DNA from 2 places in the Fusibacter fontis genome. Region 1 is predicted to be linked to the other one. Evidence: a T-box and tRNA genes for the amino acid it is inferred to sense, from the RefSeq annotation. Region 1 holds a T-box; the other holds one or more tRNA genes.
What was found. A T-box is a leader RNA that pairs with one kind of tRNA and senses whether it is charged. The one in region 1 lies ahead of aspS (aspartate--tRNA ligase), so its partner is inferred to be a tRNA-Asp.

Region 1 (15,517 bases):
TCGAGTCTAAAAAGGTATCTGGAAAAACAGAAGTGGTGCTTTCGACTTCAAAAACCATTTTGGATTGATCCATTGAGTCCGAAGTTTCTGGCAAAACAATGGTCAATTCAGGGTCTATCTTAATTTCTTCAACGGGCTTATCGACTATTTTTTGCGATAAATTCAAATTGAGAATATCAGTTGTCAAAGGTAGGGCTGTCGCTAAGACGAAAATAATGACGATAAAAAGTATATTGGGTAACGTTCTGTGCACGTCCACACCTCCTTTTGAATCATTTACTATATTATTATATGATATTTTATAATTAAAGCCAATAAATAGTTCATTCTTCTCGTTATTGTAAGAAGTTTTTGATACAATAAACAGGTAAGTTAAAAAGGAGTTTAGATATGAAAAGAAAAGTATACGCATTTATTGTTGGAACACTGCTGATTCCGATGTTGATTCTTCAAAGTATATCGCCATTTTCTTATTGCATCCCAACAGATGAAAACGCTGAAAACGTATTGACATCCATTAGTGAAAATGAAAAGAAGGTCATTCAAGAATTATTTGTGTTGTCATCGGATATTGAACTTTTAAATACAGAAGCGGAAAAACTAAAAGGCGAAATCATCCAAATTAAAAAAGATATTTCTGAAAGTGAAGGAGAGATTGAAGCAGCACAGCTTGCTTATAATGACCTTCAAGAAAATTTGAAAGCCGTTCTCAAAATTGAGCAACGCTCTGGAATTGCATCTAGTGTGGAAATTATACTCAATGCAAAAAATTTGAAAGATCTCATTAGTCGAATCAATCTATTGAGAGATCTGTCAAAAAACGTCGATCAATTGATGCAAGAGACAGAGAAAGCATATGATCAGTTGGTCGTAAAAAAGGATCAGCTCAATACACTTTTAGATAAGAAAACGACAAGTGAAAAAGAATTGTTGGATACGATTCAAGAGAAGACTCAAGCCAAAGAAAAGCTCGAGGCTTATCTAAATAGTCTTGCGACTGAAAAAGCACATTACGAAAGTTATCTTAAATCCATTGAAACTCAGTGGAATTCTTTGAAACCATTATTTAGAACGACAATTGATACTTTCACAAAAATCATTGAGACGGGCGATGTGCCAGCAGACACTGCTGAACTCACCATTTCTCTCACAGGTTCAAAGGGGATAATTCGAGAAAAGAAGTTCAATGCGGTGATGTCGAAACGTGAGGACCTTCCTGAGTTGACGTTTGATTTTAAAAAAAGTGGTGTTCATTTATTGTTTCCAAGCTATGAAGTTGTTTTGTCGGGTAAGTTTGAACTACTCGATCCACAAACGATTCAGTTTACAGTTTCGGGTGGAACCTTCTACGGTTTACCCATGAGCGAAAGTGCCATCAAAGACCTTTTTAGCGAAGGTCAGATTGTCTTTAAACTGAAATCCTTAATCGGTAAAAATAAGATCAAAACTATCACGATGTTTGACGACAGAATTGAGCTTTCTGTGTCAATTAGTCTATTTTGAGGTGAATCACATGATAAAAGCACATGCATGTCAGTTGGTATATAAAGACGGAACAGAAGCGTTAAAAACATTTGATCTGGACATTCAATCGGGTGAAATGATTTTTATCGTAGGTCCAAGTGGGTCTGGAAAAACGAGTTTGTTAAAACTCATCTTGGGCATTGAATATCCTACGAGTGGGACCTTTGAAGTCATTGGACAATCCATTCAAGCCAATCAAGAAAACAATATACGAAAAATGCGGACTCAAATAGGGCCGATTTTTCAAGAATTTCGATTGTTAGAAGGTCGAACAGTACTGGATAATGTCTTATTGGGACTTCGGTTTTTATCTTATTCTCAGTCTGAAATGAAGAAAATTTCTATTGAAGCAATCGAGCGTGTTGGACTTGGCCATAAAATTTACCATACAGTGGATCGCCTTTCTTGGGGGGAATGTCAACGTGTTGCGATTGCAAGAGCGGTTGCGAGAAAACCTCGACTTATCGTCGCTGATGAACCTACGGGAAATCTAGATGAAGCCAATGCAATGAATGTATTAAATTTACTTGAATCATTTAAAACACCTGAAACCAGTGTCTTAATTACGACGCATGCAACACATCTTGTGGACAAAATCAATGCGACTTCAATCTTACGTATGAAGAATGGAGAATTTACTCTAGAAAGGTGCGAGCGACATGTTTAAAGGACTTCGAAATATCCATTACTATTTTAGTGAAATCATCACCATTCTCAAACTCAATGGTCTCTCCAGTTTTTTGTCGTTAATTAGTTTAGTTCTTATTTTCTTTATTACGGCTTTGACTGTATCCGGTTGGTGGATGAGTCATTCATTTTCAGATGCGTTGATGAATCAAGCTGAGATTAGCGTCTACTATCCACAAAATTTAAATAGTTATTCGTTAGAGACTTTAAAAGAAGACATACAAGAAATAGAAGGCGTCAAATCCATCGCGTGGATTAGCGCTGAGGAAGCCTATCAAACGATGTCGGATATTCTGGGACAAGAAGCTAAGATCCTGAAGCAATTTGATGAAAATCCGTTTGAAGCTTATTTTGAAGTCTCGATTGAACTCAATCAATTAGAGCCTGTCATGGGAAAATTATCGCAAGTCGCTTCGATTGAATATGTAAGGGACAATCGTTCGGTACTTGAAAAAATCGATCACATCACACAGATCATAGGGATCATCGGCTTAATTATGATTGTAGCAGTTGGATTTGCAACGTTTTTGATTACCTCTCACATTATTCGAGAAGGTGTACACGCACACCGAAATCAAATCAATACGTTACAGCTTCTTGGTGCACCAGATCGTTTTATTCACACGCCGTTTGTGCTAGAAGGAATTTTAGTAACGACGCTTGCTGGGATGATCTCAGCTGGAGTATTTGCACTCTTTGCGGCACAATTTAGCAAGATGACTGCAGGGATGTTGCCGTTTTTCCCAGCGATGAACACACATCAAGTGATCGAACTCGTGTGTATCGGACTTGTAGGGGCATCAGCAATTCTTGGTTTATTGTCGAGTTTATTTGGACTAAAACTCATTAAAAATAAATAGAAAAATTAAAGCTGAATGTTGAAACGACAAAGTTTACAACATTCAGCTTTTAAATTTAGAGAATAAAATGATTCTATTACATAAAAAATTGCATCATGCGAGTATCTTGATAAATTGCCTCAGTCTAATTTCTAAGCGATATTTCTTGAAGCGTCAATTTTTTATTGCGTTCTTCAAATTGACGGATAGACCACTCGTTTTGGAAAATTAAAACTGGCGTTTCATATTCGTCTTGAACGAGTAAGGTATCCATTGTCATGGAAATGTCTTTACGATCAAACGCATCCGACTTAATCCATCTGACATAACGATACGGCAATGATTCGATGATGATATCCACGCCATATTCATTTTTTAAGCGATATTCTAAAACTTCAAACTGAAGGACACCGACCACTCCGATAATGAGTTCTTCGACGCCGATGTTCGGACGTCTAAAAACTTGAATACTGCCTTCTTCAGATAATTGTTCGATCCCCTTAATGAACTGTTTACGTTTGAGGGAATTTTTCGTATAGACTTTTGCAAAATGCTCTGGTGCAAACACGGGAATACCCGCATATTTTATCCCAGAACCGTCTTCGCAAAGCGTATCGCCAATTCTAAAGATACCGGGATCATGTAACCCGATGATGTCTCCAGGATATGCCGTTTCAACAATCACTCGATCTTGTGCCATAAATTGTTGCGGCTGTGCCAGCCTGACTTTTTTGTTCTCTTGGACGTGATTAACCTGCATTCCCTTGGTGAATTTACCCGAGCAAATTCTTAAAAAGGCGATGCGATCGCGATGTGTTGGATTCATGTTGGCTTGAATTTTAAAGATAAAGCCCGTAAAGTTTTCTGACTCTGGATCCACAAGGCCCTGATCGCTTTCGCGTGGCGATGGTGGAGGTGTTAATTCCAAAAATGATTTTAAAAAGGGTTCAACACCAAAATTTGTTAATGCACTACCGAAAAATACAGGCGTTAACTCTCCATGTAAAATCTTGTCTAAATCAAATTCATCGCCTGCGTGATCTAGAAGTTCTAAGTCATCTAATAATTTCTCGTGAAGTTGAGGTCCAAGAAGCTCTGAAAATTTTGCTTCTGACAAATTCCCGGTTTCTGCTTTTGCGATGTTTTGGCCATGATTACTGTCGTTGAAGAGCTCAATTTGCTCTTTTGTTCGATTGTAAACCCCTTTAAAACTCTTATCAGAACCAACCGGCCAGTTCATGGGATACGAGCGAATGCCCAAACTGTTTTCAATATCTTCTAAAAGCTCAAATGGGTCTTTACCTTGGCGATCCATTTTATTGATAAATGTGAAAATGGGAATGCCTCTCATTTTACATACTTTAAAGAGTTTTTTTGTTTGACTTTCAACACCTTTTGACGAGTCGACAACCATGACTGCGCTATCAGCTGCCATCAGTGTTCGGTACGTGTCCTCACTGAAGTCCTGGTGACCGGGCGTATCCAGTATATTAATACAGTGATCGCCATAGTTAAACTGAAGCACACTAGACGTTACAGAAATTCCTCTTTGTTTTTCAATTTCCATCCAGTCAGATACCGCATGTTTTTGTGATTTTCTGGATTTTACTGTACCAGCTTCCCGGATGGCACCTCCGTATAACAATAATTTCTCAGTCAATGTGGTTTTACCAGCATCCGGGTGAGAAATAATAGCGAACGTGCGTCGCTTTTTGGTTTCATCAATCATCTCTTGATTCATCTCAATCCTATTCCTTTATCTCACTAGTTTAATTTTATAAGAACGCCTAGACGAATCTGTCGTGAGGCGTTTACAGTTCTTATTTCGTTGTCAGCAACCTTTAAATTTTATCTCAATTTAAAGTGTGCGTCAACTTTTGAACAAAATTGTAACGATGTCACGCATTTCTTTAAATAGACGTGCGTAATGCTTCAGCTTTTTCTTTTAGAGTTTCAAGAAGTTCCATTTTTTCAAGTAGTAACATCTCTAATGCATCTTTTTCACTGCTGAGCTGGGTCAGTTTTCCGAAATCAGTCGCAAATTGTGTGAATTCTTGTTCCAATGCTTCCAGTCTTAGTTCGATTTTTTCGATCTCAGCTGGTAAATTCTCAAGTGCTTTTGTTTCTTGATAACTCAATTTTTCTTTTCGAATTTTTCGATCTGTTTTCGTCTCGGTCTTTTCATTTGCAGTAGGTTTGGATTTGCTCATTTGATTTTGAACAGAAGCACTTTGAAGCCATTTTTCCAAATAGTCACTATAACTTTGAACGATTAGTTCAATAGTACCTGATTCAAATGCAAGGAGCTTATCGCAAGTTCGATCTAGAAAATAACGATCATGCGAAACACATAAAATCACACCTTTAAAATCATCTAGATATTGTTCAAAGACTTTTAATGTATCTAAATCTAAATTGTTGGTCGGTTCATCAAGTAGGAGTACATTTGGTGCGCTGATTAATATCCCAAGAAGTTGTAATCGTCGACGCTCTCCACCTGAAAGCTTTTCAATAGGCGTCCATTGTAATTCAGACGGAAATAAAAAGGTTTCCATTAATTCAGAAGCGCTGATCTTATAACCACTCGGTGTCACGACGAATTCTGCAATATCTCGAATATATTCGATTGCACGTTGCTCTGGATGTGAAAATTCATCAAAATCTTGAGTGAAATATCCCATTTTGACAGTGGAACCAATATCAATGATCCCGGAGGTAGGTGTTAATTTGCCCGAAATTAGGTTGAGTAGCGTCGTTTTACCTGATCCATTACTGCCAACGATTCCAATGCGGTCTTCTGCTGTGAAATGGTATTCAAAAGATTGAAAAAGCTGTTGATTGTCAAATGCCATTGAGACGTCTTTCATTTCAATGACTTTATTGCCCAAACGCGTATAACCTGTTTCCATGACAAGTTCTAAAGTTGCATCTGTTTTAAGTTGTTCTTCAAGAAGATGAAATCTTTGGATTCTAGATTTTGATTTTGTGCTTCTCGCCTGAGCACCTGCGCGCATCCAAGCAAGTTCTCGACGATACATGTTCTGTCGTTTTAATTGCGTACTGGCTTCAAGTGCTAATCGTTCCGCTTTTTTCGCTATGAAGTACTCGTAATTTCCTTGGTACTCATAAAGCGCGCCACCGGAAAGTTCAATGGTCTTATTAACGATGCGATCGAGAAAATATCGATCATGCGTAATCATGAGCAGTGCGCCATTGCGATTTTTAAGGTAGTTTTCAAGCCATAAAATCGTTTGACTGTCCAAATGATTGGTCGGTTCGTCTAAGATCAGAAGATCACAAGGTGTTACAAGTGCTTCTGCAAGAGCGATTCGCTTCTTTTGTCCGCCTGATAGTGTCTTGATTTTTGCATCAAAATCAGTAATACCAAGAGAATGAAGTATGCTCTTCACTTGAAATTCCAAATCATACAGTTGTTTAATTGCCATCAGCTCAGAAAGTTGATTAAAAGTCGCTTGAATCTCAGGATGATCGGGCGTTTTTTCCAATTGAATTGAGGCGTGTTCGTATGCTTTGATCACCTGCATTTCTTCCGTCTGGTTGTCAAAGATTTGCTCTAATACCGTATGTTCATCTTGAAAATTTTGCTCCTGAGCCATGTAGTTAATTCGAAGATGGCGCATGGTAATGATATTGCCTTCATCTGCTTGCTCAAGCCCTGATATGATTTTGAGAAGCGTGGATTTTCCAGTGCCGTTGATGCCGATGAGGCCGATTTTATCTGTAGAATCAATGGATAAATTGATTTGGTTAAATAGTTTTACGAGACTATAACTCTTCGTGATGTTTTCACATGTTAATAAATGCATAATTCACCTTTATCTTATTTAAATTTACTCTCTCTATTCTATCATAATATGATAAACTGTATAGTGGAGAACAAAAAATGACTGAATTCTTATGAGCAAAGCAACAAATGACAACTAAAACGATATCTCAGGAGGGAATGACATGAAAGCACTATATGAATCACACAGAAATCAATTGGGTAATTTGATGGAAATTGGTGATATGGCGATATTATTTGCTGGAACAGCGCCTAAAAGCACTGCGGATGCACATTATCCATTTTATGCAAATAAAAATATGTTCTATTTCACTGGTTGTACGCGAGAAAAATTCATTTTTGCGATGTTGAAAAGCGAAAAAGGACTTGAACCAGTCCTGTTTATTGAAAAACCAGACTATGATGTAGAGAAATGGGTGGGAAGAAAACTCACAAAAGAAGCGGCAATGGAACTTTCAGGAATTAAAGATATTCAGTATTTAGAAGGATTTAATACTTGGTTAAGTCGAGCTGTATACAATGGTACGGTTCAAAGATTGTTCTTAGATTTAGAAAAATTAAGTTGGGATGAAGACGATAGTCCAGCGGCGAAATTTGCTAAAGATTTTACGACGAGATTCCCATTTGTTACGATAAAATCACTTCACTATATTTTATGTGAATTAAGAGTCCTCAAATCAGAGGAAGAGATTGAAGAGGTTAAAAAGGCAGTTGAAATTACACACAAAGGCCTAGATGCAGTGCTTTCTGTTCTAAAAGAAGGTGTGTACGAGTATGAATTAGAAGCGACATTTGCCCATGCAATCCGCATGAATGGCGCTGATCGATGCTCGTTTCAAACGATTGCAGCCTCTGGAAAAGACGGCGTTATCTTACACTATGTCGAAAATGAAAAACAAGTACAAAATGGCGATTTGGTATTGATGGATTTAGGTGCTCAATATCGCGAATATGCAGCGGATATTACGAGAACTTATCCAGTGAGTGGTCGTTATTCAGAGCGTCAAAAACAAATTTACAACATTGTTTTAAAGGCGCAACAAGCAGTTATTGATGCTATGAAACCTGGACTTCCATATGATAAATTAAACGCAGTATGCTCTGAAACCCTTACTTCTGAGCTTAAGCAAATCGGTTTAATCAAAGAGGATAGTGAGTTATCGAAGTATTATTATCACGGAGTAAGCCACTACTTAGGGTTAGATGTCCATGATATTGGCAGCAGAAATGGACTACTAAAACCGGGAATGATCTTAACAGTTGAACCTGGTCTTTACATTGCTGAAGAAGGGATTGGCATTCGAATTGAAGACGATGTCCTTATTACAGAAGAAGGAAATGTCGTGCTTTCTGCTGCTATTCCAAAATCAGTTGAGGAAATCGAAGCAATTATGGCAAGTAAGTCATGATCGATACAAACAAGTATATTTTGAGCACCAAAAACAAGTAAGTCATGAGCATAAAAAAATCAAATGAATTTAAAAAAAACATTTGACAGGATTTTATTTTGCTCGTAGAATAAACACAATAACTAAAAGACGATGACGAGAAGAGTAATTTAAGACAGACGTTCAAGCGAGCCAATGGCGGTGGGAGATTGGCAACTGAGTATTAAATGAAGAACATCTCTGAGTTTTCAATCGAAAAAGCTTTGTGCTAAGTAGACTTGAACGTTTCCGAAACGTTATCTTCGGTAGATATCGACATTTAGTCCGTATCGATGAGCTGGATCTTACGATCAATTTGGGTGGTACCGCGAAATAAGCTTTCGTCCCTGTTTCTATAAACAGGAACGAGGGCTTTTTTTATTGCTCTCGATACAACAAAAAAGAAAGGAGTAATAAAATGCGACAAAGGACACATATGTGTGGAGAAGTACGAGAATCAGACATTGGAAAGACGGCTATTCTAAAGGGTTGGGTTCAAAGAAGAAGAGATCTCGGAGGCGTTATTTTTTTAGATTTAAGAGATCGTAGTGGCATTTGCCAAGTGGTTGTAGATGCAAAAAATATGCATGAGCAGTCGTTTCAGCGCGCTGAAAAATTAAGAAGTGAGTTCGTTATAGAAGTCATTGGCATCGTGGAAAAGAGAGATGAAGACACAATCAATCCACTCATACCAACCGGTACCATTGATTTAAAGGCAATGGATTTACAGATTGACTCTGAGGCAAAAAATCCGCCATTTAACATTGAGGCATCTCATAAGGTGAAAGAAGAACTGAGACTTCAGTATCGATATTTAGATTTAAGGCGCGAAGAAATGGTCAAGCACCTCAAACTGAGACATCAAATGACACAATTTGTTAGATCATATCTATCTGAACTTGGATGTATTGAAGTGGAAACCCCTATATTGACGAAAAGTACGCCTGAAGGTGCACGTGATTTTTTAGTTCCTAGTCGTTTAAAGAAAGGCGCTTTTTATGCACTTCCCCAGTCACCCCAAATATATAAACAGCTCCTCATGGTGGGAGGAATTGATCGATATTTTCAAATTGCAAAATGTTTTAGGGACGAAGATTTAAGGGCAGATCGGCAACTGGAATTTACACAAGTGGATATGGAATTTTCCTTTGTAGACGAAGAAGATATGATTATGATGCTTGAACGATTTTTTTCAGCCATTATGAAAAGCCTGCTCAACGTTGACGTGCAGTTGCCTTTTGTTCGCATTCCCTATGCGGACGCAATTGCGCGATATGGAACAGATAAACCTGATTTGAGATTCGATATGCCAGTTGTCGATGTGACAGAGATCATGAGTGAAGGTCGGTTTAAAATTTTTAATCAGGCCATCGATCAAAATCAGCGCATCAAAGCGTTGGTAATCAAAAAAGGCAGCACACTTACACGTGCACAAATAGATGAATTGACCCAAAGTGCCATTGGATACGGTGCAAATGGGATGGCTTGGATCTCCATCAGTGAAAGTGGCGAGATTCAATCGATCTTGACAAAATACTACGATCCAAGTGTTCTTGAAGCCTTATTTGAGGCAGGGGGTGCACAAGCAGGAGATTTGATTGTGTTTTGTGCGGAAAGACACGAAAAGGCGTGTGCCATTATGGGAAGCATGAGGATTGAAATTGCAGATAAGATGCATCTAAGAAAACAAACGGATTATGCATTTGCACTCATTACTGAATTTCCATTATTTGAGTATGATGCGATGGAAAAACGATATGTTGCAATGCATCACCCGTTCACTCGAGCGAAAGACGAAGATTTGGGTTATTTTGATAGTGATCCGAGCAAAATGAGAGCAAAGGCGTATGACGTAGTGCTTAACGGCATTGAACTGGGGAGTGGAAGTATTCGCATCCACGAAACGGAGATTCAAGAAAAAATGTTTCAATCTTTGGGATTTTCTGATGAACAAATTCGCAGTCGATTTGGTTTTATGCTACAAGCATTTGAATACGGTGTCCCGCCTCATGGCGGCTTTGCGTTTGGTCTGGATCGACTTTTGATGCTATTAGTAGGCGCATCGTCCATTCGAGAAGTCATTGCTTTTCCTAAAATGAGAGATGGTTCATGTCCAATGATGCAATCCCCTTCTATGGTTGATTCAGAACAGCTAGAAGAATTGTTTCTACAAATGGGACATGCAGAGGGTGTGCCTCAAGTACATCGCATGACTGAAACCATTGAGCATGTGGCAAAGCTTTCAAAACTGCATTTAACGGAAGATGAAAAGCAGTCTTTTACTTCAGATTTGGAGGAAATGATTCGATTTGCGGATCAGCTAAGTGCACTAGACGCAATTTTTGAGACGATAACGCTAGATGAAGCGTCAATAGAAAAATCAAGCAGTGAACCTCATTCTTCAGTGATATTTCAGACACAAGCAGCATTGAGAGCCGATGAGGTGATATCTCATTCGCTTGACTTAGGCGCATTGAGATTGGTGGACTGTCAAAATGCACACTATTTTAAAATTAAAACAGAGGAGGCGTAGTATGAAAGAATGGATAGAAGCATCTTTATTTGATCAAAGCAAATGGTTATCAAATCAAACCATATCCTGTACCGAGTTAACCCAAGCCTATATAACCCATGTTGAACAGACAGAACCTCATATTCAGGCTTTTATTACAACCGACTTTGAAGGTGCACTCGAGTCAGCCAAAAAAATTGATGAAAAACGACAATTAGGAAGACCCTTGTCTCAGATTGCTGGCATTCCAATGGGGTTGAAAGATAATATTTGTACAGTCGATCTACCGACGACTTGTGCTTCAAAGATGTTAGAGAATTATATTTCTCCATATGATGCATATGTCACAACACTCCTGAAAAAAAACGATGCCATCATTTTAGGAAAACTCAATATGGACGAATTTGCCATGGGATCGGATACGAGCACCTCCTATTTTAAAAGGACCAAAAATCCACATGACCTCAGCCGTGTACCCGGTGGGAGCTCAGGAGGGTCAGCGGCAGCCGTTAGTAGTCATGAAGTGACCTATTCACTGGGTTCAGATACAGGAGGATCGATTCGGCAACCGGCTTCATTTTGTGGAGTCGTGGGGCTAAAGCCAAGTTATGGTCGTATCTCTCGTAATGGCCTTGTGGCATTTGCTTCATCTCTTGATCAAATAGGTCCGATGGCTAAAAGTGTTCGAGAAGTCGCGTACATCTATCGACTCTTATCCGTTAAAGACGCCCTTGACAGTACGTTTACCGCTGCGGAAACGTTGAAATTAGATGCGTTGTTACAAGTAGATCCTAAAAAGTTGCGCATTGCACTCCCAAAACAATTTTTAGAAAGTGGAATTCAAGACTCGGTTAAATCAACCGTGTTAGAAGCAGCAAAGGTCTATGAGCAATTAGGAGCCACTGTTGAGCTTGTAGATTTAAACTATTTAGATTTGGCGCTTCCTGCTTACTACTTATTGTCGTCATCGGAGGCTTCCTCCAATCTTGCAAGATTCGACGGCATCGAGTATGGTTATCAATCGGAAAATCACGCTTCGGTTGAAGCACTTTATGAAATGACGCGCGCTGAAGGGTTTGGATCAGAAGTAAAAAGGCGGATTTTATTAGGAACCTATGCATTGAGTTCTGGCTATTATGAGGCATACTACAAAAAGGCACTCAAAATGAGAAAGCTTATTCAACAAGAATTTGATCGCCTCTTTCAGTCCTATGATGTCATTTTATCTCCAGTTACCCCGACGACGGCTTATCGGTTGGATGCATCACATACTCCGGTTGAAACATATTTAGGGGATATCTATACCGTTCCGGTAAATTTAGCGGGACTGCCAGCACTTTCATTGAATGCAGGATTTGATGACAATGGACTCCCTATTGGCATTCAGCTCATTGGCAATCGATTTTGCGAACAACATATTTTATCGGCGGCTTATTTATTTGAACAAACACAGAAAATCTGGAGGGTTAAAGCATGAGAGACAAACAGATAGATTCGTATGAAATGATCATTGGTCTTGAAGTTCATGTCGAACTCAATACCAAAAGCAAAATATTTTGTGGTTGTAGTACTGCTGTGGGAGCACCTGCAAATACTCAGGTGTGTCCAGTCTGTCTCGGATTACCTGGAGCATTGCCAGTACTCAACGAACGCGTTGTATCATCTGCAATCAAGGCGGCATATGCACTGGGGTGCTCCGTATCAAGTACCTTAAGACAAGACCGAAAAAACTATTTTTATCCAGACTTACCCAAAGCTTATCAAATTTCACAGAGCGATTTTCCCATTGGAAAGGGCGGAAGTGTGGAAATCCTAATGACGGAAGTTTCGAAAACAGCATCAAAAACAGCATCAAACCGCCAACTGACAGATGAACGCTATGTGACAGCCTCGCTTCCTTCAAAAAAAATCGGTATCACGAGATTGCATATTGAAGAAGATGCTGGAAAACTCATTCATCATCCCGAAAAAGGGACGTTGATCGATTATAATAGAGGGGGCGTCCCACTCATTGAAATTGTGACTGAGCCGGACCTACGTTCTGCGGATGAAGTAAAGACATTTCTTCAAAAGTTAAGGGGCATCATCCTGTATCTGGGCATCTCAAGTGCAAAAATGAATGAAGGTGCTTTTAGATGTGACGTCAACCTTTCAGTGAGACAAAAAGGAACGGCATCGTATGGTACGAGAACGGAAACTAAAAACTTAAACTCATTTTCTGCAATATCCAAGGCAATTGAGTATGAATACGCGAGACAAGTGCGTTTAATTGAATCGGGGCAGGTGATTTTGCAAGAGACAAGACGTTGGGATGCAGAAAGTGAAAAAACACTTTCGATGCGTTCGAAAGAAGACGCGCATGATTATCGATACTTTCCAGATCCAGATTTAAGAACGATTGAGCTTGAGGCGTCATATTTATCGGATATACAGCAAAAGATGCCGCGATTACCGGATTCGTATAAACAAGAAATTCTTCAGCGTTTTAATTTATCGGAGTCAGTAGCTGAGCAACTGGTGCGAGATGGTAGAGTGGTGAAACTGTACCTTGAAGCAGCTGAACTCACCACACACCCATACGCTTTAGCAAATGTGTTCGTGACAGAATGGGTGAAGCGTTTTGAAGAAAACGATCAACTCAGCATTTGCGCGATGCAAATGGCTGAACTTGCAGACTTGCTGGGAAGCGAACAAATTCATATGGGCATTGCAAAGCGCATTGTACCGTTGTTGATTGGCGATAGTGACCCATTAAGTCCTAGAGCGATTCTAGATGCTCGCAGTTGGTGGCCAATGAAGGACATCTCTGTTTTGATGGAACTTGGAGCTGAAATACTCAAAAAAAACCCCCAAATACAGGCAGATTACCAAAGTGGCAAAACGCAAGCAATGGGAGCATTTATCGGTCTAATGATGAAATTGACAAACGGCAACGCCGATCCAAAGTCAACCGAACAAGTTTTTTATACATTGTTAGCCGCTTGACTTTACAAGGCGATCTGATGAATCGATGCGATGGAGTTAATTGCAGAAAAAATAAAAGTTGCTGCGAGATTTGAGGTGACGTTGTCATTATCAAATCTCGGCGATACTTCTGCAATGTCGAAAAGTCTTACTTTACCAGAGCGAAAAGCCATTTTGAAAAATTTAAGCACGCGTTCAGGATTGAGACCCAGCGGTTGTGTTGCACTGACTCCAGGCGCAAACGCAGAAGAAAATACATCGGTACAAATGGTCAGATAAAGATGTTCATGCGAATCTAGATATACTTTAAAGAGTTTTAATGCATCACTGCAATCGCCTTCACCGATGTCTTTGGCCATTAAATATTGTACGCCCATACGATCGGCGGTTTTAAAGAGATCAACGGTATTACCACGCTTTTGAATTCCAATAGCAAAATAGCTAAAAGGCAAATGTGATTTTATTAAATCGTCGTAGATTTGCCGAAACATCGTTCCAGAAGACCCTTGAGTCTGATAGGGACGAATATCAAAGTGCGCATCGAAGTTGATAATGGCTGGTGTCATTCGCTGTTTCATAAGCCCTTTGTAACTGCCATATGCCACTTCATGTCCACCACCTAAAACGATGGGAAAAATGCCCATATCTAACAATCGATCCACAGCGATAGCCAATGCTTCTTGGCTACTTTCTAGATCTTCATCCTCGCAGAGGATATTGCCCGCATCAAAGAGTTTTAAAGCTTGAGTAAAGCTACATGGCAAGTTTCTGAGTTCTTTACGGATACTTGCGGGTCCTTTTGAAGCACCTGTACGGCCTTGATTTCTACGAACACCCTCATCGCTATTAAATCCTAAAAGGGCGATTCTTACACCACCTGAAGCCCGTTGAGATGCTTCGGTGGTCTTTTCAAGATTGAGCGGCTGCATCCACTGATGCCATCTGAAGGCATCATAGTTATCGACTGAGTCAATTCGGCCATACCACTGTGTCATGTCAGGTTGCTGATAGAATTTTGAAAAATTGTTCATATGAAATTGATTACTCATTTTGATTGTCTCCATTTTTAATTTCTTTCTATATTATACGCCTTTTGCGTCCATTTTGTGTCAAAATGATGATTCATTTTAAGTGGATTCATGATGAAAAATTAAAATGACTATGATATGATAATCATATAAAAACTTTAGGGACACAAAATAATAGGAGGATCAAATGAAAATTGAGTGGTTAAAGCAACTAGATTTAAAAACGGTAGAAGGGATCATCATCACCTTATCAAAAGATCAACAAAATACGTCAACACTGTCATTGCCTCTTGAAACATTAAGAGATAAAGAATTGTTCGCTGGAAAATCAGGTGAGAGCTATCAACTTTCGCTTTTAAATGAAGGACACTTGATGGAAATTGCCCTTGTAGGATTGGGAGAATCTCATGAGTTTTGTCCATCTAAGTTTAGAACTGCGCTTGCAGAAGCATTTAAAGGTCTTCAAGGGAAAAAAGTGCAGACACTTGGAATAGATTTAACATCTGTCAAAGAAATGGATGCAAAGCAATCAAGGGCCCTTGCAGAAACACTTGTTATGAGTACATATGCGTTTAACACTTACAAGTCGGATGCGCCTAAAACTGGGATTGAGTCGGTATTTATAACAGGCTGTTCTTATGATGAAAACGGTTTTGAAGAGGGGAAAATTCACGCAGAAGCGAATCTCTTTGCGAGAATGTTAACCAATACACCAGCCAATATCATGACAC
Region 2 (15,517 bases), 440 kb from region 1:
CTTTGTAAGTCGAATTATGGCGGAAGATTCTAAAAATGTGACATTTGTAGCATCGTCTCCTCCACTATTAAAACTTAAAATTACAAACAGATTAAGAAAAAAAGAAGAACAATTAACAATGCTTGAAAATTTTGTTGAAAAAATATATAGTTTTCATAGTGAATATTTAAATGTATAATGAGAGATGGTTATGAAATAGGATACATGCCATCTGATATCAATATAACGAGGAGAAGAGGATGTCTAATATGAAAAAGATAATTGCCGGATTATTAGTGATAATGATGGTGGCATTAACAGGGTGTTCAGGAAAAGGAAGCTCAAATGAGACAAGCACAGGAGTGGATACTAAAAACGCAGTGGCAGTAGTTAACGACGCAGTCATTGACTTAGATACATTCAATACAATGTACGGCCTTTACTTAGCTCAGTACGGAGAAGAATATATGGAAACTGAAGTAGATGGTGTGAAAAATTCTGAAAGTGTAAAAGAATACATCGTCAACAGCACAGTGATTAACAAAGTGATTGAACAGTACGTGGTATCAACTGGATATAAAATCGATGAAGTTGCGCTTCAAGAAAACATTGATAAGTTTAACACATCCCTTGAAGAAGACAGTGTTAAAAAAGGATATTTTGAAACAGCTGGTGCAACAGAGGCATTTATTAAAGATCAAATTCAAATTAATATGTACATCAAAGCATTTCAAGATATCGTATATAAAGAAGCTTCAGAAAATAAGACAAAGTTAGATGAGCTTTATGCTTCAGAAAGAGTGTTAGTAAAAGCGCGTCATATTTTATTAGAAGATCAAGCAACTGCACAAGCAATTAAAGCTAAACTAGATGCAGGTGAAGATTTTAATACGTTGGCAATTGAAAATTCAAAAGATCCTGGTTCGTCCTCTGAAGGTGGAGACTTAGGTTATTTTGGCCGAAATGCAATGGTTTCTGAGTTTAGCAAAGTTGCATTTTCGTTAGAGATTGGAGCTGTAAGCGATCCAGTTCAGACTGAGCATGGATTTCATATCATTAAAGTTGAAGATGCTTTAACAGTGAATCAAATGATAGAAGCTGGAAAGACAGAATCAGAAATTAATGAGCAAAAAGAACAGATTATCGTTGCTTTAGCACAACAACTATACGTTGAAAAAATTGATGCTTTAAAAGCTGAAGCAAAAATAGAAACATTTATGGAAAAAGTTAAAGAAGAAAAAGAAAAATAAATCAAAGAATAATGGTTCAAAAGTAAAGCAAAGGTCAGTCCAGTACTGACCTTTTTATAATAGGAGATTTAATTATGTCAGAAAATAAAGCAAAGCACCAAGCAGATTCATTTGTCAAAGGTGCGTTTATCTTGGGTATTGCAGGCGTTTTTGTAAAAATTATTGGTGCCTTTTTTAAAATCCCTTTAGCAAATCTATTAGGGCCAGAAGGGATAAGTTACTACACAAGTGCGTATCCAATTTACAATTTTTTTATAGTCCTTGCAACGGCAGGGTTGCCAACCGCACTTGCAAAAATTATCTCTGAGCAACGTGCGATGGGAGACTATGCCAATTTAGATCGTACATTTAGATCAGGGATGGTCTTGATGACCAGCGTGGGGATTTTGGGATCCTTGTTTATGTTTTTTGGCGCTGAAGCGATCTCAGATAAAATTAATAATCCGAAAGCAATACTTTCGTTTCAAGCACTAGCGCCTGCCGTGTTCTTAGTGTCGCTCATGGCAGTATTTAGAGGGTTCTTCCAAGGGTTTCAACAAATGAAACCCTTTGCGGCTTCACAGATTTATGAACAGTTCGCCCGTGTTATTATTGGATATGGACTCGCAGTGATCTTGATTAAAAAAAGTTTAGAGTATGCTGCTGCAGGTGCCACGTTTGGTGCAACAGCAGGTGCTCTTGCGGGGTTAGTGGTTATTTACATGATGTATAAGCGGTTCCGAAAGAAAAATCAGGAAGAGTTTACACAACAAGTAGCGAGTGAAAAAGCAAGTATTCCAGACATGATGAAGCGAATTGTCCTCATTGCAGTGCCGATTACACTTGGAGCAGCTGTGATGCCACTTATGAATTCAATCGATGTCCTGGTTGTAATGAATCGACTTGCGGATATCGGCATGGGAGATCAAGCCAATGACCTTTATGGTATGCTGAGTGGATATGCTGCAACACTTGTAAATTTACCTCAAGTAATTACTTCTGCAATCCAAATAAGCATCGTGCCTGCAATTGCGGTTTTGTTTGTTCAAAAAGGCACAAAGCAGCTAGAACGAACAATCCAAAATGGGATTCGCATGACGTTGATTATTAGCCTTCCAGCAACAGCGGGGTTGGTATTATTAGCACAACCTATTATGGAACTTCTATATCCGAATCAAGTACAACATGCAGTAACCACGGGAAATATTTTAGCGATTCTAGGCTTTAGCGTGATTTTCTTGGGAATGTTTCAAGTAACGACGGGAATTTTACAAGGACTCAGTTTACAAAATAGACCGGCAATTAACCTGTTGATTGGAGCCGCAATCAAGATACTTTTAACATATATATTAGTAGGAATTCCTCAAATCAATATTTATGGAGCGGCGATTTCAACTCTTGCAGCTTATGGAACGGCGACTGTGCTCAATCTCATTACGATGAAAAAACGTGCAGATATTTCCTTTGGATTTAAAGAAGTGTTGCTAAAACCGCTGACATCAGTTTTGGTGATGAGTGTGGCCGTTGTGGGATCATATCAACTCAGTTTGTTCGTAATCTCTCCAAAACTTGCAACTGTTTTTGCGATTGGAGTTGGGATGTTGGTTTATTTAGTGATGCTCTTTAAAACAAAGACGTTGACAGAGGATGACTATATTATGATGCCAGGTGGTTCAAAACTCAAAAAAATAAATGATAGATTTTTCAAATAGATAGGAGGTCATGAGGTGATTACAATTGTAGGTATGGGACCTGGTAGTGAATCTTTTTTGACGATGGATGCCTTTAAAACTTTAACAAGTGGACAAACTGTTTATTTAAGAACAGATCGACACCCCGTTGTTCCATATTTAGTTGAACAAGGTATGTGCTATCAGTCTTTTGATGACTACTATCATCAATTTGAGTCGTTTGATGAGGTGTATGAAGCTATTGCCAATGAGATTATTGCACTAGCAGAACATGATGATATTTTGTATGCGGTTCCAGGTAATCCGTTTGTTGCAGAAAAAACGGTGTCAATCATCTTAGAACGTTATAAAATAGAAGAAAATTTAAGCGAATCCGATAAATTTCGCATCGTACATGGAACGAGTTTTATTGATGCCATTGTAACGGCGCTTAAATATGATCCCGTAAATGGTTTTGTGATATTAGATGCTCTTAATGTAGAACATGAGTGGATGAATGCAACCAAGGATCATTTGTTTATTCAAGTTTATGATCAAATGTCAGCATCTCATCTTAAATTAGCGCTTATGGATGTTTGGGAGGATGAACATTTGGTGACCATTATCAGAGGGGCTGGTATTCCTTGTCAAGAAATGATTAAAACAGTGCCGCTTTGCGAACTCGATCACACACCAGATGATTTTAATCATTTGACAAGTTTGTTTGTGCCAGGTGGCAAATCTATTCGCCATGAGCTCAGAGAACTCGAAGATGTTATTGCCATTTTACGAGGTGAAAATGGATGTCCGTGGGATAGAGAGCAAACACATGAGTCGTTAGCAAGTAATTTGATTGAAGAAGCCTATGAAGTTAAAGATGCCATTGTGAAAGGTCATGAGGAAAATTTAATTGAGGAACTTGGAGATGTACTTTTACAAGTGGTTTTTCATGCTTCGATTGCATCGGATGACGGCTACTTTGACATGAATGATGTCATTCGTGGAATTTGTGAAAAAATGATTCGTAGACATCCTCATGTATTTGGTTCTGTAGATGTGAAAGATTCAGAGGAAGTTTTGGCAAATTGGCAAATGATTAAGGATGAAGAAAAAGCCTTAACTTCAATAGCAGAAAGTATGAAGTCGGTGACTTATAGCTTGCCAAGTTTGATGCGTGCTCAAAAAGTACAAAAGAAGGCGGCTGCTGTGGGCTTTGATTGGGATTCGCCTCTTGATGCAGTTGAGAAAATTCACGAAGAACTGAAAGAGTGGGAAATTGCGATTCAAGAAAACCGTGAGGATGAAATAAAAGAAGAACTGGGAGATTTGCTGCTCATTATCAGCAATGTCGCACGTCTTTTGAAAATTGATGCCGAACAAGCGCTTGTGGATGCAATTGAAAAATTTGTGAACAGATTTTCATATATTGAAGAAAACTTGAAAAAAATGAATAAGACCCCCAACATATTGATACGTGAGGAAATGAACGTTTTGTGGAGTGAATCTAAAAAGTCAAAATAATTATGAAAAAATTTATAAAAACTCTTGTAAAAGTTGAAATTTCAACGTATACTTATAATAGTTAAAACAACTTAATAATTTGAGGAGGTTATATTGTGAATAAAGCTGAATTAGTAGCTAGTATGGCTGAAAAATCTGGTTTAACTAAAAAAGATGCTGAGTTAGCATTAAATGCTTTCATGAAAAGCGTAGAGGAAGAACTTGCTAAAAGTGGTAAAGTTCAATTAGTAGGTTTCGGTACTTTTGATGTTAGAGAAAGAAAACAAAGAACTGGAAGAAACCCTAGAAATCCTAAAGAAACAATTAATATTCCAGCTTCAAAAGCTCCTGTTTTCAAAGCAGGTAAAGCTTTAAAAGAAACAGTAAATGCATAATGATATCAGAAAAAGCAGCCTAGCTGCTTTTTCTTGATTTATGGAGGTACAAAATGAGAATTGATAAATATTTAAAAAATGCTAGACTAATAAAAAGAAGAACTATTGCGAAAGAAGCTTGTGATCAAGGCAGAATTCTTGTTAATGGCAAAGTAGCAAAACCAGGTACAGAAGTTGCAATTGGAGATGAGCTCAGTATTCGCCTAGGGAGCAAACAAATGCAAGTGAAGATTTGTGCGCTTGATGAACACGTCACAAAAGAGAGTTCAAAGTTATTATATGAGGTCATTTCTGAAAGTGAATAGGAGATGGTGTTGTTCCAATGAAAACCAAAAGGAAATTTTTTAAGCGAAATAAAGTAACCTTTCTCATCGTGTTGATGCTTCTGGGATATTACGGATTTTTGATGTACCAAACTGAGACAAAGCTTGATGAGTTAAAAGGGGTACAGAAGGAATTGAAAACGGAAATTGCGATGATTGATCGCGATATTGATAAACTTGAAGATGAGTACATTTATTCTCTGTCGACAGAAGCGGTCGAGCAAATTGCTAGAAAGCGATTAAAAATGGTAAAACCCAATGAAATCATTTTCTTGATAAAAGGATTGCAAGATGAAGGCGATGGTGAATAAGGAGGTTCTTTTGAAAGTAGCGTGTATAGATGTAGGGACGAATTCAATCCGTCTTTTGTTGGCAAATTACCACGAAGGGCGATTTGATGATGCGTGTAAAAAATTGAGGATGACTCGATTGGGAAAAGGTGTCAATGAAACTAAAATGCTGGATATCGAACGAATGAAAGACTCGGTAGATGCGATTGATAGCTTTAAGCGGGAAGCAATCTCGTTTGGCGCAGAACATATTTTTATCATGGCGACAAGTGCCGTTCGAGATTCTAAGAATTCAGACATCTTTAAACAAATGATTTTTAATCAAACGGGAATGCAACTTGAAGTTATCAGTGGTAAGAAGGAAGCGGAGATTGGTTTCAAAGGCGTTTTGATGGGCGCACATCTAACAGATGAAAATCTACTTATTATAGATATTGGCGGTGGTTCAACGGAATTAATCGTGGGTAACCAGCAGGGAATCATCTTCTCGCATAGCTTGGACATCGGTGCAGTTAGATTGACGGGTGCGTTTATATCGCACGATCCAGCGACTTCAGATGAGAAAAGTACAATAGATGCTTATATCAAAGACGCACTTGAGACAGTGATCCATGAAATTTCTCGTTATAAAATATCAGAAGCAATTGGAATTGGAGGAACAGCAACGACTTTTGCTACAATGGTACATCAAGTTTCTGTTTACTCGCGTCAAGCCGTCCATGGACTTTGCGTAACAAAAGAACAAATAAGCAATTACAATCAAAAACTCTTGCATCTATCTGTAGAAGAAAGAAAAGGAATTGTTGGACTTGAGGAGAAAAGAGCGGATATTATTTATGCCGGGGGATTGATATTACAACAAGTTTTAGATCAATTGGCGATAGAAAAGTATTTTGCTAGCGACTATGATAATTTAGAAGGATTTATCGTCGAAAAATTGGGCTAAAAGTGTTGACAAAACTGCCTCAATCGTGTAATATAAATCTTGTTCGTAACAACGCGGTCCAGTAGTTCAGTTGGTTAGAACGCTAGCCTGTCACGCTAGAGGTCGAGGGTTCGAGTCCCTTCTGGATCGCCATTTATAATTTTGCGCAGCAAAATTACCCGACATGAGAAACGAAGTTTCTAGGAGGGGCGCAGCAAAATTACCCGACATGAGAAACGAAGTTTCTAGGAGGGTGCGCAGCAAAATTATATATATTATGCCGGTGTAGCTCAATTGGTAGAGCAACTGACTTGTAATCAGTAGGTCGCGGGTTCGAGTCCCATCACCGGCTCCATTTTAACCTTCAGAGAAATCTGAAGGTTTTTTTGCGTGTGGGGATAGAGATTTCATTAAAATAAGTTGTTGGAAAATATGTAATGGGTTAAAATAAATAGGTGTAGGGTCGGTTTGCGTTATTAACAGTTTTCAATTCTTAATAAAATGTTAACACACTCACCATACATCGTTTATTATTTAGTGTTACGATATGTTTTATTAATATTCATTTGGAGGTAGCGGCATGTTAAATAAGCAAGTTGTAAGCGACGTATTACAAGCGGCTTTATCAACTGGTGGTGACTTTGCTGAGATTTTTGTCGAAGATCGTTTTAACAATTCGATGGAATTGGTAAAAGGCAAAATTGAAAAATCATTATCAGGTAGAGATTATGGCATTGGCATTAGAATTTTTCAAGGGTTAAACAGTGTTTATACATACACTTGTGAAAATAGCCGAGATCACTTAGTGGAAGTGGCTAAAAAAGCGGCAGCAGCGATAAAAGGGATTCCTCAAAATGCTAAAATAGATTTTGTCATGACATCCCCTGTTCAAGCACATCCGGTTAAGGTTATGCCTTCAAGTGTTTCGAAACAATCAAAGGTAGATTTGATGAAACGCGGATTTGAAGCAGCATCAAAATATGACGCTTCAATCAACCAAGTTATTGTCACATATTTAGATTATAAGCAGAATGTTTTAATTGCCAATTCTGAAGGAAAATTCGTTGAAGATGAACGTGTTCGTACACGCTATTTAATAGACACGGTCGCACAAAAAGATGGAAAAATGCAAAGAGGGTTTATTGGAAAAGGTTCAGGCAAAGGGTTTGAACTGTATGATGAAATTGACGTCGAGTGGATTGGAAGAGAATCTGCACGTATTGCGAAGACGATGCTAGATGCACAATCGTCACCTAGTGGAAAATTCCCGGTTATTCTCGACAATAAATTTGGTGGGGTTATTTTTCACGAGGCATGTGGTCATGGATTGGAAGCAACATCTGTTGCTAAAGGCAATAGTGTCTACGCGGATAAAATGGGACAAAAAATCGCTTCAGACATTGTTAATGCAGTAGATGACGGAACCATAGCGAATGAATGGGGCTCATCAAATTATGATGATGAAGGAACGCCAACTCAAAGAAATGTTTTAATTAAAGACGGCGTTTTGACTGGATATATGATTGATAAACTCAATGCAAGAAGAATGAATGCGGATATCACAGGTTCTTCTAGACGACAATCTTATAAATTTGCGCCAACCTCACGTATGACCAATACGTATATCTTAAATGGACAATCCAAGTTTGAGGACATGATTGGGTCTATTGAGTATGGACTCTATGCGAAGTACTTAGGTGGAGGTTCTGTCAACACAGCGACAGGCGAATTCAATTTTTCTGTACAAGAAGGCTATTTAATTGAAAATGGAAAAATTACAGCACCGGTAAAAGGCGCAACTCTAATTGGAACTGGACTTGAAGTGCTTCAAAAAATCGAGATGATTAGTGATAATTTTGGTTCTGGAGAAGGGATGTGTGGTTCTGTAAGTGGCTCGATTCCTGCGGGACTTGGACAACCTGCGCTAAAAGTATCTGAAATAACAGTAGGCGGAAGGGAGGAAGCGTAATGGATTCGAGATTATTAGAACTTTTATTTGAAAAGGGAAAACAAAAGGGATTTCAAGAGCAAGAAATCTATTATGTTCGAAATAAATCAACTGATATCTCAGTATATGATGGTGCGATTGATAAGTACAATTTAAGTGAAAATAGTGGTTTATCCTACCGCGCGATGTTAGATGGTAAACTCGGATATGCGTATTCAGAAATTATTGATGAAAAAGCCATCGAAATGCTCGTTTTAGAAGCATATGACAATGCAAGAGTCATTGAATCGGACGATGAAGTGTTCTTATTTAAAGGCTCAGAGTCTTATCCGGAAATCAATCATTATAATGAGCAGTTAAGTCAATCTCCAATCAGTGAAAAAATAGAATTTATGTTGTCGTTAGAACGCGAACTAAAAGCATATGATCCTCGAATCAAAAGTATTTCATATAATCAATACAATGAATCTGAGTCGTTTAGACGTATTAAAAACACCAAAGGTCTTGATGTCACTGAACTATCCAATATTTGTTATGCATATGCGATGATTGTGGTTTCTGACGGAGTAGATACAAGGACGGGTCTTGGATACGACATATCCAATGATTTTTATCAGCTATCACAAGCTAAAATTATCAAACAAGCTGCTGAAGAAGCGCTCAGTATGTTGGGTGCAAAGACCGTTAAGTCAAAAACATGTCCAGTTGTCATTAAAAATGGGACGTTTGCAGAATTCTTTAGTGCATTTATCGACGTTTACAATGCAGAGCACGTTCAGAAAGACCTTTCTCAAATGGCGGGTCGATTAGGTGATCAAGTGTCGACTTCGGTTTTAACAGTTGTTGATGATCCGCATTTAGAGATGGGATTAGCTTCTTCAAGTTTTGATGCAGAAGGCGTTGCGACACAGAAGAACACACTTATTGAAGAAGGTGTACTAAAAACATTTTTCCATAATCTTAAAACAGCCAATAAAGACGGGGTTGAATCTACTGGAAATGCCAGTAAGGCGTCTTATAAAGGAACGGTTGGCATCTCACCATCTAATTTGATCGTTAAACCGGGTACCATCTCGTTTGATGAGATGATTTCAGATATTGGTGAGGGCGTTTATGTGACGAGTTTACAAGGAATGCATGCCGGACTTGACCCAATTTCAGGTGATTTTTCACTTCAGTGCCATGGTTATGAGATTTCAGGTGGAAAACTTGGAAAGCCGGTATCGCAAATTACAGTTGCTGGAAACTATTTCGAACTTTTAAATGATATCGAAGCGTTTTCTTCAGACTTTGAATTTTCAATTATGGCGGAACCTTACACAGGTTCTGCATCTGTAAAAATTAAAAAACTTGCCATTTCAGGAGAATAAAAATGCTATGTGATGTGATGTGTCAAATTCGAAAAACAATCAAAGAGAATCAATTGTTGACGACCGGTGATAAGGTAGTCGTTGGATTTTCAGGTGGACCTGATTCTTTGACGTTATTACATGCCTTGAATGCCATAAAAGACGAATGGCCAATATCTTTAGTGGCAGTACACATCAATCACATGTTGCGTGGAGAGTTTGCAGACGCGGACGAACAGTTCTGTCAATCATTTTGTGCGCAGAATCACATTCCGTGTTATACCTTTAAAGTAGATGTGTCATCGCTTTCTCAGATAAATAATATTTCATTTGAGGAAGCGGGGCGCATTGTGCGATATGAGAAATTTGAAGAAGTTAGACATATTGAACAGGCAACAAAAATTGCAGTTGCTCAGAATAAAAATGACGTAACGGAAACGTTCTTAATGAATTTATTGAGAGGTTCAGGTATTGATGGTCTCGCATCGATTGAATATATGCGAGATCAACAAATTATTCGACCACTTTTGGATGTTGATCGTCAATCAATTGAAAGTTATTGTTTGGAAAATGGTTTAGAACCACGACGGGATCATACCAATGATGAAAATGACTACTTGAGAAATAGAATTCGCAATGAATTAATACCGCATCTGTCAACCCATTACAATCCATCATTTCAAGACGCGATACAGCGTACGGTACAGATTATGAAAGAAGAAAAAGCATTTTGGAGCGATTACCAGAAGGAACTTTTTCAGACGTATTGCCGTCAAACACAGGTTGGAATACAGCTTGATTATGATAAAATGAAGACCAAGTCAAAAGCTGAACAGCGTCAACTCATTCGACATTGCATAGAGATACTTCGAGGGGACTTGAAAAATATATCGTTTGACATCATCGAGCAAATTATGTTGTTAAATCGGTCGGGAGCGTATTGTCAGTTAGACAGTCGTCATCGAGTTATCCGTACGTATGGTGCGTTAATTTTCCAAGAATATCCATCTACAGATTCATCGAATGCTTGTACGATGATGGGAGATCCATGCGATGAGAGAATTTATACAAAAGTCATTCCTATAGAAGAAAGAAATCGATATCAATATAGTGCAACTTGTGTTGCAATAGATGCAGACTGCATTTTAGGAAATCTTGAAGTGAGATATCGGCGACAAGGAGATGCCTTTGTTCCGCTTGGAATGAAGGGAAATAAGAAAATTAAAGCATTTTTTATCGATGAAAAAATACCCAATGTTGAAAGAGATAAAATCCCTTTAGTTTGTGATGAAGAAAAGATAATTTGGGTAAAAGATATGAGAATCAGTGAACAATGCAAAATTACAGAAAAAACGAAAAACATCATGATTATTAGTTTTCGAGAACTTGTTGAAAGTAGATAATTGTGCTAAAATAATATGATGTACACTCACCAAAGGAGGAAGCTATGAAGAAAGGTCAGAAGCAAGCCTTGATGTATTTGCTAATATTTATTGGCATCGTAATTTTTGTGAAAATGGCTGGTGTTGACGGCACAAAAACACAAGAATTGAGTTATGATCAATTTATTAGTAAAATGGCTAATGATCAAATAAAAGAAGTTAAGATAGAAGGGAATAAAGTCTCGGGGACATTAGTAAATGAAGATGCATTTACGAGTTATGTTCCGACGATGCTTGCCACTCAAACAGGTGATATGATCCTGGCGTATCAACAATCTCAAAAGGATTTTTCACTCAATGGTGTTCAACCGAGTAGTACGCCGTTTTTACTAGAAATATTACCTACGCTGATCATGTTTATTCTGCTAGGTGTGTTTTGGTTTATTTTTATGCAGAACTCACAAGGTGGCGGTTCGAAAGTCATGTCGTTTGGTAAAAGTAGAGCAAAAATCGTAAAAGATACTGCGAGAAAAATTACGTTTGCAGATGTGGCTGGCTTAAAAGAAGAAAAAGAGGAAATGCAAGAAATCGTTGATTTCTTAAAATTCCCAAGAAAATATTTATCATTAGGCGCGAGAATACCAAAGGGGATTCTAATGGTTGGCCCTCCAGGTACCGGTAAAACTTATTTATCTAGAGCTTGTGCAGGAGAAGCTGGTGTTCCGTTTTATACAATATCAGGATCTGACTTCGTTGAAATGTTTGTAGGGGTCGGAGCTTCAAGGGTAAGAGATTTATTTGAAGAAGCTAAGAAAAATTCACCTTGTATTGTATTTATTGATGAAATCGATGCAGTTGGTAGAAGACGTGGAGCAGGTTTAGGTGGCGGTCACGACGAACGTGAACAAACACTGAATCAATTACTTGTTGAAATGGACGGCTTTGCAGATAATCAAGGTGTCATCGTCATCGCTGCAACCAACAGACCGGATATTTTAGATCCAGCGCTATTGAGACCAGGACGTTTTGATAGAGAAGTAACTGTGGGTGTTCCGGATATTCGTGAGCGTGAACAAATTATTAAAATTCACGCTAAAAATAAACCGATATCAACCGATGTGGATTATGCGAAATTAGCGCAAAGTACTCCTGGTTTTACACCGGCGGATTTAGAAAATGTCATGAATGAAGCTGCATTACTATCTGCTAGAAAAGATGATAAAGTGATTCGTATGGAATCTATCAAAGAAGCGATTACAAAAGTAATTGCAGGCGTTGAGAAGAAAAGTCGAATTGTCAGTGAAAAAGAACGTAGATTAACGGCTTACCATGAAGCTGGGCATGCAGTGCTAGCAAATGTATTGCCGGATTCAGATCCAGTTCATCAAGTGACGATTATTCCAAGAGGTCGTGCAGGTGGTTTCACAATGCAATTACCTGAAGAGGATAGAAGTTACGCAACTAAAAAGGGAATGGAACGTGAACTCATTATCTTATTAGGTGGACGAGTAGCGGAAAGTCTCGTATTAGGAGATATCAGCACAGGTGCTCAAAATGACTTAAGTCGAGTAACGAAAATTGCCAAAGCAATGGTGATGAAATATGCCATGAGTGATAATTTAGGCGCAATGAGTTATGAAACAGAAGATGAAGTCTTTTTAGGTAGAGATTTTACTTCGATGAAAAACTACTCAGAGCATGTTGCTGCAGAAATTGATCGCGAAGTTAGAAATATTGTCGATAGTGCATACGATAAGGCTAAAACTTTATTAGAAGATCATTTAGACAAACTTCACACAATTGCAGAAGCGCTTCTTAAATTTGAAACCATTAGTGGTGATGAATTTAAAATGGCATTTGAAAATGGTTTAGAAGCATTGGCATCTCATATAGAAGAAAATCGTGAAAAAATTGAAAGCGAGCGAAAAGCGGTTCGAGAGAAAGAAGAAAAAGAACGACTTGAAGCAGAAGTGGTGAATGCTCAAAACATTCAAAACAATCAATCGCAAGAAAAAGAACAACCGAATCATCCGTTTGGAAAAAGTGTTTAAAGCGAAGACCGCTAATCACTGAAGCAAAGAATAATCAATCGCCGACTGTCCTAAGATCTACTAGGACAGTCGGTTTTTCTTTTATATTTTTGTGGAAAATGGTATTATAGAAATATATGTTTAGAAAATAATACATTTGTCGTTAACGACTTAAATTTAATTTGACTAGATAGGAGACAACTATGATGAAATTAACGGTTGGAGATCAATTTCGCTCAGAACTCATCGTCGAGGAAAAACATACCGCAGCAGCATTTGGAAGTGGCAATATTTTGGTTTTTTCAACACCTATGATGATTGGATTAATGGAAAATGCAGCATTAAACTGTGCGCAACAAAATTTAGATGAAGGGTTGAGTACAGTAGGTACTTATGTGAACATTAAGCATATTGCAGCTACGCCAGTTGGTCAAAAAGTATATGCGATTGCAACGTTGACTTCAATTGAAGGCAAAAAATTAGAATTCGATGTTGAAGCCTTTGATGAAAACGAAAAAATTGGTGAAGGATCACACGGAAGATATATTATTGAAGCACAAAAATTTCTAAATCGAGTTAATCAAAAATCTCAAAAGTAAGAGAAATATATTCATTCGAGGGATGCTATGCGAAAGGTTTCAGCGCATGAAATAACAAAGTTGGTCAAAGAAGCTTGTATTGAGATGAATTATAAAATAGACTCAAACATTAAAAATGCATTTATTCATTCATCTTTAAAGGAATCTTCTGAAGTTGGAAGACAGATTCTCATGGATCTTGTTGAAAATGCGCGCTTGGCTGAGACATTAGTTGCACCAATATGCCAAGATACTGGAATGGTGGTTGCTTTTGTCAAAATTGGTCAAGAGGTTCAAGTCGTAGATGGCGGATTAGCATCTGCAATTCAACTTGGTATTCAACAGGGCTATGAAGAGGGTTATTTAAGAAAATCAGTTGTGAGAGATCCTTTGATAAGGGAGAATACAGGTGACAATACCCCGGGAATTGTATATTACGACATCGTAGAAGGCGATGCATTTGAAATAGAAATTGCTTCTAAGGGATTTGGAAGTGAGAATATGTCTGCAGTGAAAATGTTAAAGCCTTCTGATGGAGTGGAAGGGGTTGTGAAATTTGTTGTAGAGACGGTTAGAGCAGCCGGCTCCAATCCGTGTCCGCCAATCATCCTCGGTATTGGAATTGGTGGTACCATTGACAAAGCGGCTCAAATCGCCAAGCACGCACTTTTAAGAGAATTAGGATGTCCAAATGAAATGCCACATTTAGCTTTATTGGAGCAGCGAATACTGGATGAAATCAATCGAACAGGAATCGGACCGCAAGGATTAGGTGGTGAAACTACTGCTTTAGCTGTTCATATTGAAACGTTCCCCACTCATATCGCTGGTCTTCCGGTCGTGGTGAATATCAACTGTCACGCTTCGCGGCATCTTAAAATTGTTTTGTAGAGGGTATTATGAAGAGAATCATTAACTTACCACTGACAGACGAAGTCATTCAAACGTTACATTCTGGAGATAAGGTTTATCTTACTGGGAAAATATACACCGCGCGAGACGCAGCCCATTTAAAACTGATTCAACTGATCAAAAATGGTGAAGCCCTTCCGTTAGAAATTCAAGGGCAGGTGATATACTATGCAGGCCCGTCACCAGCTCGACCTGGGCAAGTTATCGGCGCTTGTGGTCCCACAACGAGTTATAGAATGGACGATTTAACCTTGCCACTCTTGGAACTTGGATTAAAAGGAATGATTGGTAAAGGTGATCGATCTCCTCAAATAAAAGAGGGTATCGTGAAACATCAAGCAGTTTATTTCGCGGCAATTGGAGGGGCAGGCGCACTCATTGCGAGTTCTATTCAAAGGTGTGAGATTTTAGCATTTGAAGAACTTGGGCCTGAAGCGCTTAGATGTTTGGAAGTTGTTGAGATGCCAGTATACGTAGTAATGGATTCAAATGGCAATAATTTGTATGAAACGGAACCAGCACGCTTTAGTCGGTAAAACTGAATGATCATTTGAGTAGTGTAAAGTACTTTATGAAAAAGTAAAATAAGCAAGTAGTTGAAATGAGGTGAAATCATGATAAAAGAATATTACAATAAAAATGCATCAGATATGATAGAAAATACACTTAAACTAGATTTGCAACCTATTTACGAGCACTTTGAAAAATCGTTAAAGCCAGGAGCGAAAATATTAGACGTGGGTTTTGGCTCGGGGAGAGATAGTTTGCATTTTGAAGCAAAGGGATATGATGTCGTATCCATCGATTTTGCAGAAGAAGTCTATAATAGAGGAAAAAATTTGCTCAATACAGAAGTTCTTATGGTGGACGTGAGAGAAATGAGATATCACGATGAATTTGATGCAATCTGGGCAAGTGCAGTGTTGTTTCACTATACGACCCCTGAAATTATTCAAATACTCAATCGATTTAGTGCAGCGCTTAAAGAAAAAGGCGTTGTATACGTG

Region 2: it encodes a tRNA-Asp, which carries the amino acid that the T-box ahead of aspS (aspartate--tRNA ligase) is inferred to sense. The anticodon was not compared.

The regions. Positions count from the first base shown of each region.
Region 1 is NZ_AP042445.1:1,476,803-1,492,319, reverse strand. Features, by position in the region: gene ACZ41W_RS06730 (GerMN domain-containing protein) at 1-253, opposite strand, end outside; gene ACZ41W_RS06725 (coiled-coil domain-containing protein) at 391-1,503, shown strand; gene ACZ41W_RS06720 (cell division ATP-binding protein FtsE) at 1,514-2,191, shown strand; gene ACZ41W_RS06715 (cell division protein FtsX) at 2,184-3,071, shown strand; gene ACZ41W_RS06710 (peptide chain release factor 3) at 3,196-4,791, opposite strand; gene ACZ41W_RS06705 (ABC-F family ATP-binding cassette domain-containing protein) at 4,961-6,877, opposite strand; gene ACZ41W_RS06700 (aminopeptidase P family protein) at 7,020-8,264, shown strand; T-box leader at 8,388-8,634, shown strand; gene aspS (aspartate--tRNA ligase) at 8,701-10,815, shown strand; gene gatA (Asp-tRNA(Asn)/Glu-tRNA(Gln) amidotransferase subunit GatA) at 10,817-12,271, shown strand; gene gatB (Asp-tRNA(Asn)/Glu-tRNA(Gln) amidotransferase subunit GatB) at 12,268-13,779, shown strand; gene hutG (formimidoylglutamase) at 13,782-14,807, opposite strand; gene ACZ41W_RS06675 (leucyl aminopeptidase) at 14,974-15,517, shown strand, end outside.
Region 2 is NZ_AP042445.1:1,917,568-1,933,084, reverse strand. Features, by position in the region: gene mfd (transcription-repair coupling factor) at 1-178, shown strand, start outside; gene ACZ41W_RS08820 (peptidylprolyl isomerase) at 249-1,229, shown strand; gene ACZ41W_RS08815 (putative polysaccharide biosynthesis protein) at 1,304-2,920, shown strand; gene yabN (bifunctional methyltransferase/pyrophosphohydrolase YabN) at 2,936-4,399, shown strand; gene ACZ41W_RS08805 (HU family DNA-binding protein) at 4,495-4,773, shown strand; gene ACZ41W_RS08800 (RNA-binding S4 domain-containing protein) at 4,827-5,078, shown strand; gene ACZ41W_RS08795 (FtsB family cell division protein) at 5,096-5,407, shown strand; gene ACZ41W_RS08790 (Ppx/GppA phosphatase family protein) at 5,418-6,332, shown strand; tRNA gene ACZ41W_RS08785 (tRNA-Asp) at 6,388-6,464, shown strand; tRNA gene ACZ41W_RS08780 (tRNA-Thr) at 6,591-6,666, shown strand; gene ACZ41W_RS08775 (TldD/PmbA family protein) at 6,892-8,280, shown strand; gene ACZ41W_RS08770 (TldD/PmbA family protein) at 8,280-9,629, shown strand; gene tilS (tRNA lysidine(34) synthetase TilS) at 9,632-11,011, shown strand; gene ftsH (ATP-dependent zinc metalloprotease FtsH) at 11,056-13,041, shown strand; gene ACZ41W_RS08755 (thioesterase family protein) at 13,224-13,619, shown strand; gene ACZ41W_RS08750 (fumarate hydratase) at 13,647-14,489, shown strand; gene ACZ41W_RS08745 (Fe-S-containing hydro-lyase) at 14,498-15,046, shown strand; gene ACZ41W_RS08740 (class I SAM-dependent methyltransferase) at 15,125-15,517, shown strand, end outside.